DNA from 3 places in the Paenarthrobacter sp. A20 genome. Region 2 is predicted to be linked to each of the others. Evidence: riboswitches for the same ligand, from Rfam matches in the RefSeq annotation. Region 2 holds a riboswitch; each other region holds the start of a gene.
The links. A riboswitch is a leader RNA that binds a small molecule or an ion and turns the genes downstream of it on or off. The one in region 2 is predicted to bind glycine.
Positions count from the first base shown of each region.

Region 1: another riboswitch for glycine. It lies ahead of gcvP (aminomethyl-transferring glycine dehydrogenase); the one in region 2 lies ahead of gcvP (aminomethyl-transferring glycine dehydrogenase).
Region 3: another riboswitch for glycine. It lies ahead of cycA (D-serine/D-alanine/glycine transporter); the one in region 2 lies ahead of gcvP (aminomethyl-transferring glycine dehydrogenase).

Region 1 covers NZ_JALJWH010000001.1:683,239-685,501, forward strand. Annotated here, with positions in the region: gene gcvP (aminomethyl-transferring glycine dehydrogenase) at 1-1,054, opposite strand, end outside; glycine riboswitch at 1,204-1,302, opposite strand; gene J3D46_RS03280 (PucR family transcriptional regulator) at 1,378-2,263, opposite strand, start outside.
Region 2 covers NZ_JALJWH010000001.1:2,005,167-2,007,429, reverse strand. Annotated here, with positions in the region: gene gcvP (aminomethyl-transferring glycine dehydrogenase) at 1-1,438, opposite strand, end outside; glycine riboswitch at 1,620-1,717, opposite strand; gene J3D46_RS09580 (TetR/AcrR family transcriptional regulator) at 1,810-2,263, opposite strand, start outside.
Region 3 covers NZ_JALJWH010000001.1:1,875,206-1,877,468, reverse strand. Annotated here, with positions in the region: gene cycA (D-serine/D-alanine/glycine transporter) at 1-1,019, opposite strand, end outside; glycine riboswitch at 1,170-1,268, opposite strand; gene J3D46_RS08960 (transposase family protein) at 1,454-2,263, shown strand, end outside.

The DNA.
Region 1 (2,263 bases), 1.3 Mb from region 2:
CGGCGTACATCGAAGCCACAATGGCGAGCAAAGCCTGGGCTGTACAGATGTTGGACGTGGCCTTTTCGCGGCGGATGTGCTGCTCGCGGGTCTGGAGTGCCAAACGGTAGGCGGGGACACCGGCATTGTCCTTGGAGACGCCCACGATGCGGCCGGGAAGGGTGCGTTCCATGCCTTCACGGACGGCCATGTACGCGGCGTGCGGGCCGCCGAAGAACAGCGGAACACCGAAGCGCTGCGCGGTTCCGACGGCGATGTCCGCACCTTGCTCGCCCGGGGGCGTGATGAGGGTGAGCGCCAGCAAATCCGCGGCCACGGTAACCAAGGCACCGCGTTCCTTGGCCTCGGCAATCACAGAAGTGTGGTCAAAAACCCGGCCGGAAACGCCCGGCTGCTGCAGGACGATGCCGTTGATGTCGCCGTCGGGAAGTCCGGCTGAGAGGTCGGCAATCTCGACCTCGAAGCCCAGTGCCTCGGCGCGACCCTTCACAATGGCGATGGTCTGCGGGAGGAGGTCTGCGTCCAGGACGGTCTTGCCATCCTTGGCAGTCTTGGACTTGTTGGCGCGGCGCATCAGCAGCACGGCCTCGGCCACGGCGGTGGCTTCATCCAGGAGCGAGGCGTTGGCTACGGGAAGTCCCGTGAGGTCCTGCACCATGGTCTGGAAGTTGAGCAGCGCTTCGAGGCGGCCCTGGGAAATCTCCGGCTGGTACGGCGTGTACGCGGTGTACCAGGCAGGAGCTTCCAGGATGTTGCGGCGGATGACCGGCGGCGTGACGGTGTCGTAGTAGCCCTGGCCGATCATCTGTACTGCGGTCTTGTTCTTGGACGCGAGCTTGCGGAGCTGGGCGAGGACCTGCACCTCGGTGAGGGCGTCGTTTCCGCTCGAAAGCCTCAGTGCAGTTTCCTGCCGGATGGAATCGGGGACGGCGACGTCCACCAGCCCGTCGACAGAGTCGTAGCCGATGGCCTTGAGCATGGTGTCAACGTCGGCTTGGCGACGGGCACCGATATGCCGGTCCGCGAAGGCGGTGGGGGTTGATTGAACAGTCAAGAGGAACTCCATGATTCAGGCGCCCAGTGAGCGCCACGATGATGTGGGGTTCCTCCCCGCTCTGTATTGGACCTGAGAGATTCCGCAGGGATGGTTGCCTGCTTGCACCGTCGGTGAGCCCGGTTACCCGGACTGCTTTCCAGAGTTGCCTAACCGCGGCGGTACATGGGCCTGAGAGATTCCTGGGGAGGATTTGCTCCTACGGCGCCTGACTGGATGTACCGGCAGGACTCTCCCGCCGCAGATCAAAAGCGTTGCGTCACCATAAGTGACACGCTTCACACCATAGCGGGTCATTTCGAAAAAGCGCAAGCAAGGTGACGCTACTGGTGCATCGCCTCGTGGATCTGCAGCGCAAACCAGAGCTGGGCAACAGTGGACGTTTCACCCATGTCCAGCCCCGTCAATTCACCGATTTTCCGTATCCGGTAGATGATGGTTTGCCGGTGCGCGAACAGGGCTGTCGCGGTTTTCTGCCACGAACGCTGCGAGTCCAAATACGTCCTCAGAGTGACAAGGAGATCGCCTTCCTGGCTCTGCTCGTAGTCAAAAATCGGGCCGAGAAGACGCCGGACCAGCGCCGTTCCTTCCTCAAAACCGGTGAGTCCCAGCCACGACGGCCCCTCCGCATAGCGGGACAGCCTGAGCCTGTTGGCCCGGGCTGAACCCAGCGCCCAGAGGGACTCCTGCAACGCGCGCTGGATGTTCGCAACGGCTGCAGGCGCGCTGATCCCGATCAGCGTTTCCAAGCCGGCGCAGTGCACCAGGACGTCGTCAGGCACGTCTGCCGGGACCACCACGTGGAGCCTGTTGTTCCGCTTCAAGGACGCAGACGCAACCCCGTGCCGCCACAGTTCGATGTGCACGCTGGCCAGCCTGTCGCCGTCGTCCGCTGCTCGATCCGCGGCGTCCGCCGCCATCGAGGCGAGCAGGAATCCTTGCGGCGGAACCTCAAATGCGGCGAGCCGACTCTCCATTTCGGCCACTCCCAGGCGTCCGTCCATGGCCTGCAGCAGGAACTCGCCGGCCAGCCGGTGGCGGCCTTCCAGCGACAGCACGATGCGCGAAAGTTGCAGTCCCAGCACGGTTGCCGCGTGGAGAAGTACGACGGCGTCCGGGTGCGGTTCGCTGTTGGGCAGCACCACCAGGAGCGCGTTGGCGTGGGTGGGGATGTCCATGGTCAGCACATGCCTGCCCCGGATGCGGTGC
Region 2 (2,263 bases):
GGAGGAGCTGGGTTTCGGAGCGGTGCGTGTTGAACACCGGGTGCTGCATGAAGTCGCTCGTGCGCTCAACAGAGCCCTCAAGCGCAAAGCCATCAGCGGACTCAAGCACCGAAGCGCCGAAGACCGACGCGACGTCGGCGACAACCGCCGTCGTCGTGGTCTCATCAACCGAGATGCCCACCGTGTCAGCGTCAACGCCGCGGAGGTTGATGCCCTTCGCTTCCGCAGCGGCCACGATCGCGGCAGCCTTGCCGGGGACGCGGACGGTGATGGTGTCGAAGAAGGAACCGTGGAGGACCTCGACGCCGGCAGCCTTCAGCGACGCTGCGAGGGTCCGGGCGTGGCCGTGGGCGGTCTCGGCGATCGCCTTCAGGCCTTCCGGGCCGTGGTAGACGGCGTACATCGAGGCCACGATGGCGAGGAGTGCCTGGGCGGTACAGATGTTGGAGGTAGCCTTCTCGCGGCGGATGTGCTGCTCGCGGGTCTGCAGCGCCAAGCGGTAGGCGGGGACACCGGCGTCGTCCTTGGAAACGCCCACCAGACGGCCGGGCATGGAACGCTCCAGGCCCTTCTGGACGGCCATGTACGCGGCGTGCGGGCCGCCGAAGAACAGCGGAACGCCCAAGCGCTGCGCGGAACCAACAGCGATATCGGCGCCCTGCTCACCCGGAGGGGTGATGAGCGTCAGGGACAGGAGGTCGGCAGCAACAGTAACCAGCGCGCCGCGTTCCTTGGCTTCAGCAATGACGGCAGAGTGGTCGAACACGCGTCCCGAAACGCCGGGCTGCTGCAGGACGACGCCGTTGATGGCGCCTTCCGGGAGACCGAGCGAGAGGTCGGCGACCTCAACGTCGAAGCCGAGGGCTTCGGCGCGGCCCTTCACAATGGCGATGGTCTGCGGCAGGCAGTCGGCGTCAAGAACGGTCTTGCCGTCCTGGGCGGCCTTGTTCTTGTTGGCGCGGCGCATCATCAGGACGGCCTCGGCCACGGCCGTTGCTTCATCCAGCAGGGAGGCGTTGGCGATCGGCAGGCCAACCAGGTCCTGGACCATGGTCTGGAAGTTCAAGAGTGCTTCGAGGCGGCCCTGGGAGATTTCCGGCTGGTACGGGGTGTAGGCGGTGTACCAGGCCGGGGATTCAAGGATGTTGCGGCGGATCACCGGCGGCGTCACGGTGTCGTAGTAGCCCTGGCCGATCATCTGGACAGCGGTCTTGTTCTTGGACGCAAGTTTGCGCAGCTCTGCCAGGACCTCCACTTCACTCAGCGCGTTTTGCAGTGTGAGGGCGACGTCCTGGCGGATGTCGTTCGGAACGGCGGTGTCGACCAGCGAATCAACGGTGTCGTAGCCGACGGACTTGAGCATGGTCTCAATGTCGGCCTGGCGGCGTGCGCCGATATGCCGATCGACGAAGGTGGTGGAGGCAGAACTAACCGTCACGAAGGAACTCCAATACTTGGGCGGCGTTTGGGTACGCCACAGCGGCTCGGGTTCCTCCCCGCTCTGTATTGGACCTGAGAGTTTCCGCGGGTTGTTGGGACAACCATCGCTTGCACCGTCGGTGAGCACAGCGCCCATTGGCCCGAAGGTGGGCTGAGCGCCTGCTGCTTTCCAGAGTTGCCTTGCCGCGGCGGTGCGTGGGCCTGAGAGATTCCTGGGGAGGGTTTGCTCCTACGGCGCCTGCACCACATGCTTGCAGGACTCTCCCGCCGCAGATCATAGGCATGTTCAGTTGTACGCGACCTCAGTCAGGGCAGGCCACAAGGGTTAATTGTCCTACGTGGCGGTCGCCGCCGCAAATGGGCGACGTGCTACTTCCGCAGCCGGTCCAGGACTCCCAACAGGATTTCGACGTCGGCCTCCCGGCCTGCGTTGCCGTCGTCCTGGCCGCCTTCGAACATTGCGTTGAAATACAGCCCGTCACCCATGTAACTGACGGCCTTGGCGACCTCGGGTCCCACATCCTTGGCCAGGACATCGAGCCATTGCTTTTGGATTCCGGCAAACCTGCGGCGGGTTTCTTCATGGGCAACCTCGGCCAGGCGGGTCGCGGCCACAAACGCACGGTCCATCGGAGTCCCGGCCCACAGGGACGTCCGGATGAAGTACGCGGCAGCACCGTCCGGCGCGGCCCTCATCCGCTCAATGTCCTGTTCAGCCAGTTGGTCCAGTCGTTCCAGCAAGGCACTGATCAGCGATTCCTTGTTGGGGAAGTGGTACAGCAGCCCACCCTTGGAGACCCCGGCCCGCTTGGCGACGGCGTCG
Region 3 (2,263 bases), 130 kb from region 2:
TTGCGGGGTACTTTGCGTCCTGAGAGCGCGCCGAACACTTTGGGGGCGTCGCCTTCCTGCGCCAGCCCGAACACCATGCGGGACGTGGAGTAGATGCCCGAGTTGGCCGAGGACATGGCGGAGGTCAGCACCACGAGGTTGACCATGGTGGCCGCTGCGCCGAGGCCAGCGAGCGAGAACATGGCAATGAACGGGCTGTGGCCGGCAGCGAACTGGGTCCACGGGGTGACTGACATGAGGATGATGAGGGCGCCCACGTAGAAGAGCAGGACGCGGATGGGAATGGAGTTGATGGCCTTGGGCAGGTTCTTCTCCGGGTCCTTGGCCTCAGCGGCGGTGGTTCCCACCAGTTCAATGCCCACGAAGGCGAAGACCGCGATCTGGAAGCCCGCAACGAAGCCCATGAACTCGTTGGGGAAGAAACCGCCGTGGCTCCACAGGTTGGTGAAGCTGGCCGGTCCGGCGTCGGACTGGAAGCCGCTGAAAATCATGAACAAGCCAACAATGATGAGTGCTGCAATGGCCACGATCTTGATGAGGGCAAACCAGAACTCGGTCTCGCCGAAGGCTTTTACCGTGGCAAGGTTCAGGAGCAGGAGGATGCCGATCGTGATCAGGCCGGGCACCCACAGCGGAAGGGACGGCCAGAGTTCCTGGGAGTACCCGGCGATCGCGATCACGTCGGCGATGCCCGTAATGACCCAGCAGAACCAGTACGTCCAGCCGGTGAAGAACCCGGCCCAAGGGCCGAGCAGGTCAGCAGCGAAATCGCTGAAGGATTTGTAGTTCAGGTTGCTCAGCAGCAGTTCACCCATGGCGCGCATGACGAAGAACAGCATGAAGCCGATGATCATGTACACGAAAATGACGGAAGGGCCTGCAGCGGAGATGGTCTTTCCGGAGCCCATGAAAAGGCCGGTGCCAATCGCTCCGCCAATGGCGATGAGCTGGATGTGGCGGTTGCTGAGCTGACGCTCAAGATGGGGTGAATCGTTACCGGTGGAAGGATGAATCGTCAAAGGAACTCCATCGTTCAGGCGGCACAGGGTGCCACGAGATTCGGGTTCCTCCCCGCTCTGTAGATGGACCTGAGAGTTTCCGCCTTCCTGCCCGGCAGGAACGCTTGCACCTTCGGTGAGCCCGGTGGCCGGACTGCTTTCCAGAGTTGCCTCGCCGCGGCGGTACATGGGCCTGAGAGATTCCTGGGGAGGATTTGCTCCTACGGCGCCTGGGGTGGTGTACCGGCAGGGCTCTCCCGCCGCGGATCAAAAGCGCGCACCACCACACTGGGTGATGCAGCTCACACAGTAACGAAGGCTGGGCTGCTCTGCAACCCCGCGACGAGACTCATGAATAGTGCTCGCGAAACGGGGTGCATGCCTCATTTGAGAAACGCTCGCGAAATCATGGGCCGCTGCGGGCGCGGCGGTGACGATGAGGGATGGACCTGTCGATGGCAACGCGTAGGGAAATCACGAAGAAGTACGCAGCCGATTATGCGAAGTCGTCGAAGAATGCCAAGGGATTGGTTCTGGACGAGCTGGTCGCCGTCACGGGCTGGTCCAGGGCCAATGCCCGGCGGGCGCTTTCCACAGCGCGCAAGCGCAAGGGCCCTGCGAGGGTGGCGGTACGGAAGCCTCGGGGACGAACCTATGGCTATGACACGCTTAAAGTCCTGATCGGTGTGTGGCGGCTGGCGGGGATGCCCTCGGGCAAATATCTGGCCGCGACCATGGACCTGTGGCTACCGAAGCTCGAAGCGTTTGGTGAACTCGACACCAAGAGACTGACACCGGCTGTCAGAGTGCAGTTGATGCAGGTCTCCGGGGCCACGATCGACCGGCTCCTCAAACCCACCAAGGACGCGGACAAACCCAAAGGGCTCTCCGCGACGAAGGCCGGGCCACTGCTGCGTAATTCGATCACGGTCCGTAAGGCCGGCGACGAGCACGAACAGCTCCCGGGTTTCATCGAGGCGGACCTGGTCGTCCATTGCGGCCCCACCCTGACTGGGGAATTCGCACGAACCCTGACCGCCACGGACGTGTTCACCGGCTGGACCGAGAACGTGGCCGTCCGAAACGGGGCGCACGTCTGGGTCCTTGCGGCCATGGATGAGGTCGTGGCACGACTACCGTTTCCCTTGGTGGGGCTTGATACCGACAACGGCGGGGAATTCATCAACTACGCCATGATCGAGTGGGCCGGGAAGAAGGACATCTACTTCACCCGTGCACGGCCGTATAAGTCCAACGACAATGCT